One region of the Streptomyces sp. NPDC046876 genome, then DNA from elsewhere that is predicted to be linked to it. Evidence: riboswitches for the same ligand, from Rfam matches in the RefSeq annotation. Region 1 holds a riboswitch; the other holds the start of a gene.
What was found. A riboswitch is a leader RNA that binds a small molecule or an ion and turns the genes downstream of it on or off. The one in region 1 is predicted to bind thiamine pyrophosphate.
Positions count from the first base shown of each region.

Region 2: it holds a riboswitch for thiamine pyrophosphate, as region 1 does, so the genes downstream of both, ABZ924_RS08110 (CorA family divalent cation transporter) here and thiC (phosphomethylpyrimidine synthase ThiC) in region 1, are expected to answer to the same signal.

Region 1 covers NZ_JBEYXK010000004.1:92,189-95,519, forward strand. The annotation lists gene thiC (phosphomethylpyrimidine synthase ThiC) at 135-1,922, opposite strand; TPP riboswitch at 1,917-2,062, opposite strand; gene ABZ924_RS04125 (YibE/F family protein) at 2,102-3,331, shown strand, end outside.
Region 2 covers NZ_JBEYXK010000009.1:21,510-24,840, reverse strand. The annotation lists gene ABZ924_RS08115 (molybdopterin-dependent oxidoreductase) at 1-950, opposite strand, end outside; TPP riboswitch at 1,120-1,293, shown strand; gene ABZ924_RS08110 (CorA family divalent cation transporter) at 1,484-2,521, shown strand; gene ABZ924_RS08105 (hypothetical protein) at 2,600-3,037, shown strand; gene ABZ924_RS08100 (O-acetyl-ADP-ribose deacetylase) at 3,171-3,331, opposite strand, start outside.

The DNA of each region.
Region 1 (3,331 bases):
CACTCTAGGAGTTGGAGCGCACTCCAGCGCAAGGCCCTTTCCACGGCGACGGGTTCACCGCCGGTGCAGGACCGGACGGCGCTCCGGGGAAGCCCCCTCTACCTCCCCGGAGCGGTGCGCCCGCGGCGCTGCGGTCAGTCCGCCAGCGGGAGGTAGACCCGGTTGCCGCTCGCAGCGAACTCGGCGGACTTCTCCGCCATGCCCGCCTCGATCTCCTCGGCCTTCAGGTCGCCGCCGTGCTCGCGGCGGATGTCCTGGGAGATCTTCATCGAGCAGAACTTCGGACCGCACATGGAGCAGAAGTGCGCGGTCTTCGCCGGCTCGGCCGGAAGCGTCTCGTCGTGGAACTCGCGGGCCGTGTCCGGGTCGAGGGCCAGGTTGAACTGGTCCTCCCAGCGGAACTCGAACCGCGCGTCCGACAGGGCGTCGTCCCACTCCTGGGCGCCCGGGTGGCCCTTGGCCAGGTCCGCCGCGTGGGCCGCGATCTTGTACGTGATGACGCCGGTCTTCACGTCGTCGCGGTTGGGCAGGCCCAGGTGCTCCTTGGGGGTCACGTAGCAGAGCATCGCGGTGCCCCACCAGGCGATCATCGCGGCGCCGATGCCGGAGGTGATGTGGTCGTAAGCCGGGGCGACGTCGGTGGTGAGCGGGCCCAGCGTGTAGAACGGGGCCTCCTCGCAGATCTCCTGCTGGAGGTCGATGTTCTCCTTGATCTTGTGCATCGGGACGTGGCCCGGGCCCTCGATCATCGTCTGGACGTTGTGCCGCTTGGCGATCGTGTTCAGCTCGCCCAGCGTCTTCAGCTCCGCGAACTGCGCCGCGTCGTTGGCGTCCGCGATCGAGCCGGGGCGCAGGCCGTCACCCAGCGAGTACGTCACGTCGTACGTCGCGAGGATCTCGCAGAGCTCCTCGAAGTTCGTGTAGAGGAAGTTCTCCTTGTGGTGCGCCAGGCACCAGGCGGCCATGATCGAGCCGCCGCGCGAGACGATGCCCGTCTTGCGGCGGGCGGTCAGCGGCACGTACGGCAGCAGCACACCGGCGTGGACCGTCATGTAGTCGACGCCCTGCTCGGCCTGCTCGATGACCGTGTCCTTGTAGATCTCCCAGGTCAGCTCCTCGGCCTTGCCGTCGACCTTCTCCAGCGCCTGGTAGAGCGGCACGGTGCCGATGGGCACGGGGGAGTTGCGCAGCACCCACTCGCGGGTGGTGTGGATGTTGCGGCCGGTGGAGAGGTCCATGACCGTGTCGGCGCCCCAGCGGGTGGCCCAGGTCATCTTCTCCACCTCCTCCTCGATGGAGGAGGTCACGGCGGAGTTGCCGATGTTGGCGTTGACCTTCACCAGGAACTTCTTGCCGATGATCATCGGCTCGATCTCCGGGTGGTTCACATTGGCCGGCAGCACCGCGCGGCCTGCGGCGATCTCCTCGCGGACGACCTCGGGGGAGACGTTCTCGCGGATCGCGACGTACTCCATCTCCGGGGTGATCTCACCGCGGCGGGCGTACGCGAGCTGCGTGACGGCCTGGCCGTCACGGCCGCGGCGCGGCAGGCGCGGGCGGCCCGGGAAGACCGCGTCGAGGTTCTTGAGGCCACCGCGCGGCGAGGTGTGCTTGATGCCGTCATCCTCGGGGCGCACCGGGCGGCCCGCGTACTCCTCGGTGTCGCCGCGGCCGATGATCCAGTTCTCGCGCAGCGGCGGCAGGCCGCGGCGCACGTCGGTCTCGATCTGCGGGTCGGTGTACGGCCCGGACGTGTCGTAGAGCGTGACGTCCTTGCCGTTGGTGAGGTGGACCTGGCGAACCGGCACCCGGATGTCGGGGCGGGAGCCCGCCACGTAGCCCTTGTGCCAGCCCGGCTGGCGCTCGGTCTCGCCCTCGGCGTCCTGGCCGACGGCAGGCGTGCGTGCGTCCTGAATGGTCATGAGACCTGATCTCCCTACGCCGGCATTACCCGGTAACAGGTTCGGCGGTCGACGCAGCCTCTTCCCCCACGCGTGCCGTGCGCGCGTACGGTGATCAGCGTCCTCTCAGCCCGGTGCTCCGAGCTCCCGCGTTGTGCAAAGGTGCCCCCACGCTAGCGTCATCTGTGGCGTGCTGAACAGTGGGCCCCCTCATCTCTTGCGATGATCTGCCGGTGACGTCCTCGCCGCAGCCTCCGTTCAATCCCTCCGAGCCCACTGACCACGGTCGTGCCGACGGCCATGATCACGTGCCCGCGCCCGGGCATGTGAACGGGAACGGACACGGGCACGGCCACGGACATGCGCACGGCCACAGCCACGGCCACGGACCGGCGGCACCCGTCTCGATGCACCTGCGCAAGGTCATCGCGGCCGTGCTGATCCCCTTCGCCGCCGCCGTCTTCATCGGCATGGCGGTGCTCTGGCCGGGCGGCGCCCCGTCCCACGAGCGCTCCGGCGTGGGGTTCGACCGCCAGACCCAGCAGGGCAAGGTCGTCGCCCTCGAAAATGTCGACTGCAAATCGGTGAACGCCTCTCAGGTGCCGCCCACCGGCAGCACCGCGACCCCGGAGGGCCGCGAGGCGGTGGCCTCGCAGACGGGCGAGTGCAAGAAGGCGACGATCGAGGTCGGCACCGGACCGGACAAGGGCCGCACCTTCTTCGAGATCGTCCAGCCGGGCGCCCCGCGGCAGTTGGCCGACGGCCAGGAGGTCGTCGTCGCGTACGCACCGGACGCACCCCGGGACCTGCAGTACTCCGTGATCGACGTGAACCGCAAGCTGCCGCTGGCGCTGCTCGCCGGCCTGTTCGCGGTGGCGGTGGTCGTCGTCGGACGGATGCGCGGCATGTTCGCGCTGATCGCCCTGGCCGTCAGCTTCGTCGTGCTGACCCTGTTCATCCTGCCGGCGATCCTGCAGGGCTCGAACCCCCTGGTCGTCGCGGTCATCGGGGCGAGCGCCATCATGCTGATCGCGCTCTACATGTGCCACGGGCTGACCGCCCGCACCTCCGTCGCGGTGCTCGGTACGCTCGTCTCGCTGCTGCTGATCGGGCTGCTGGGCTCGCTGTTCATCGACTGGGCGTTCCTCAGCGGCAACACCGACGACAACACGGGGCTGATCCACGGGCTCTACCCGGGCATCGACATGAGCGGCCTGCTGCTCGCGGGCGTCATCATCGGATCGCTCGGTGTGCTCGACGACGTGACGGTCACCCAGACCTCGGCGGTCTGGGAACTGCACCAGGCGGACCCGACGATGGGGCCGCGGGCCCTGTACCGGGCGGCCATCCGCATCGGCCGCGACCACATCGCCTCGGTCGTCAACACACTGGTGTTGGCCTACGCCGGCGCGGCACTGCCCTTGCTACTG
Region 2 (3,331 bases), on a different contig from region 1:
GTCCACGGATGGGTCCACTCCTGCCAGCCGTACGGCCCGAGCGCCGGCTCGAGCCGGGCCTCCTCCCACGAGGGGGCACCGCCGGCGCCCTCGCCCTCGACCCGTACCTCGACGCGGTGGACCGCCACGCCGCCGCCCGACCAGGCCCACCCCCGTACGAGGGTCTCCGCGCCGCACCGCAGCACCGAGCCGGGCGCCGGCGCGGTGACGAGGGACTTGACCCGGACCGTGGTCACGGGCCCGTCGGGGGTGCCGCGGGAGGCGGTGTAGAGGTACTCCTCCGTCTGGAAGGGGCCGGTGAAGGGCTCCGTGACGGCCCGGGCCCCGACGAGCCACTTCACGTCGGCGACCGCGTACCGGCCGGGGACCACGAGGCGGACGGGCGCCCCGTGCTCGGGCGCCAGCGGCTCCCCGTTCATGTGCGTGGCGAGGAGGGTGTCCGGGTGCAGGGCCGCGGCGAGCGGGAGGCTGCGCTCGAAGGCGGTGCGGCGGCCGTGCACCGTACCCGAGTCGGCCCCGCAGAAGACGACCTCCACGGCGGCCGCGTCGATCCGGGCCCGGTCGGCGACGGAGCGGAACGGCACCCCGGCGAAGTGCGCGCACCCGACCGCGCCCTGGCCCCAGGGCAGGCCCGTGGGGCGGGGCCGCATCAGGCTGCGGCCGTTGCCCGCGCATTCCAGGACGACGTCGAGCTCCCGGTACGGCATCGCGCACAGCTCCGCGTAGCCCAGGTCGAGGGGCGCGGCCACGGCTCCGCCGATCCGCATGCGCCAGCGGCCGGGATCCGCGTCCGGGATGCCGAAGTGGTCGCGTACGAAGAAGGCCTCCACGGGAGTGACGGGCTCGGCCAGCGCCGCCCAGGGCGTCTGGGCGTTGTACGGGTCGGCGGTGACCGGCTCGGGCGCCCAGGCGGTGGCGCCGGACCCGCGCGTGAGGGGCGCTGCGGCCACGACGGACACCTCCCGTCGAATCCTGTCGGACCGGCCGACAGGGCGTGCAGTGGAGGGGAGTGCTGCTGCCAGTCTAGGTCCCGGGAACCCCGGAGAAGACAAAAGCAAACAAACAGAACTTTTCCTCTATTCCTCCCGGGGATGTGGGACTACTCTGTTGGTAGGCCTACGAGGCGAGCGAGGGAGTTCGACCGGAGTAGCCGATTTCGGCGGAAGGTGTTCACGTCCGCTGGGACCGACGTCGACGGTCGGGCTGAGAGGCCTGAAGGTCGGGAAGACCCGAAGGCGACCTCCATCACCTGATCCGGACCATGCCGGCGCAGGGAGCCCGCTTCGTAGGTCGTTTTCGTGCCCCCGGCCCCCCGCCCTCCGGGCCGGCCGCGAGCGCCGCGGCGCAGCCCGCGGGTGCACCTCACGGCCCCCTCCCCGCGGCGCCCGCGCCCATCACCCACCATGGCTGTATGCCATCCGTACGGCACATCTGCATCCGTACGGCATCTGGAGCCCGTGGGCCGGACGCGAGGAGGAACACCATGATCGTGGACTGCGCGCACTACCGCGACGGGCGCCGCCAGCAGGAGGGCCCGATGTCGCTGGACCGGGCGGCCGCATGCTGCGAGCAGGGCGGATTCGTCTGGCTGGGCCTCTTCGAACCCCGCTCGGAGGAGATGGACAGGGTCCGCGAGAGCTTCGGCCTGCACGAACTCGCCGTCGAGGACGCCCGGACCTTCCACCTGCGGCCGAAGGCCGAGCAGTACGAGGACGGGACCGAGCTGATCATCCTGCGCACCGCGCGCTACGACGACGAGCGCGAGGAGATCGACACCGGCGAGATCAGCGTCTTCCTCTCCGAACACTTCGTGATCACCGTGCGCCAGGGCATCGCCAGCGAGCTGCACGGGGCCCGCAGCCGGCTCGAACGGCGTCCCGAACTGCTGCGCACCGGCAGCGCCTCGACCCTGTGGGCCATCCTCGACCAGGTCGTCGACAGCTATGCGCCGGTCGTCGCAGAACTCGACCGCGACATCGAGCAGATCGAGGCCACGGTGTTCTCCGGCGCGGTCGCCCCGACCGAGCGCATCTACTTCCTGCGGCGCGAGGCCACCGACTTCTACCGCGCCGTGCACCCGCTGCTCGCGGTGCTCTCCCGCCTGCTCAAGCCGGGCAGGTCGCCGGCCGAGCTGCTGCCGTACTTCCACAACGTGCACGACCACCTGCTGCTGGTGAACGAGGAGGTGGCCGCCCAGCGCGACCTGCTGGCCACCGTCCTCGAAGCGAACATCGCGGTGATCTCCGTCGAACAGAACAAGATCAACCTGCGGCAGAGCGCCACGATGGAGCAGCTCACGATCCTCGCGACCGTCTTCCTGCCGCTGTCCTTCGTGGTCGGCTTCTTCGGCCAGAACTTCTCCTGGCTGGTCGGGCGGATCAGCGGCTTCCCCGCCTTCCTCACCCTCACCGTCCTCGGACTGCTCGTGCCCTGCCTGGCCCTCTACGTCTGGCTCCGCCGCCGGCGCCGCCCCACACCCCTCCCGAGCCTCCCACCCCACCTCCGCGACGAACACCGGTAGCCTTCGGGGGCAACCTGTACGGCTTCCGACTGAGCCGGCACACCAGTTCCTTTCAGAACGTGAGTCTGGACAGTACTGATGGAAACCGCCCCCTCTCCCGCCGTGCTCCCCGACGCCGTGAGGGTGCGGCGCCTCTCGCCCGGCACGGTGTGCGCAGCACTGCTCGTCCCGGTCCTGGCTGTACTCGGCGTCGTCACTTCCCGGTACGTCCAGGTCATCCACCAGGACTGGGTCGACGAGCAGCAGCGGGCATGCCGACTCATGGCCCGCCCGCCGGGCGAGTACGTCACTGCTTGGGCGGGTCCGGCCCTCGGTGTGGCGGCAGTACTCCTCTGCGTACTGCTCGCCCGACGGATCCGTCGGCGCCACGGCCTCCGGATCCGGGAGACCCGGCCGGGGCTCGCCGCCTACGTCGTCGTGTGGTTCAACGTGCCGGCGATCCTTCTGGAACTGTTCACGCTGTGGGCCGCGTTCACCCCCGACGGGTCCGGGTCGGTCCTGGGTGACTGCGGGTAAGCGACACGGCGAACCGCTCGGCGGACACCGGCACCGGCACCGCGGCCGCGGGCTCCGGCGAGCGTCGGGCACGTGCACGCAGGCGGCCCGCTCGCGGCTGCCCGCATCGCAACGGGGAATCCCCCGCCGTCGGCTACGGGGAGGGGAGCCGGGCGGCGAACGTGCTGTAGGCCGCGTCGTCGAAGAGGACGAATCTGACCTCCTCGACGGCGGTTTTCGCCGTGCGGACCGTTTCGATCGCGATGCGGGCGCCGTCGTCCATCGGCCAGCCGTAGATGCCGGTCGAGATGGCGG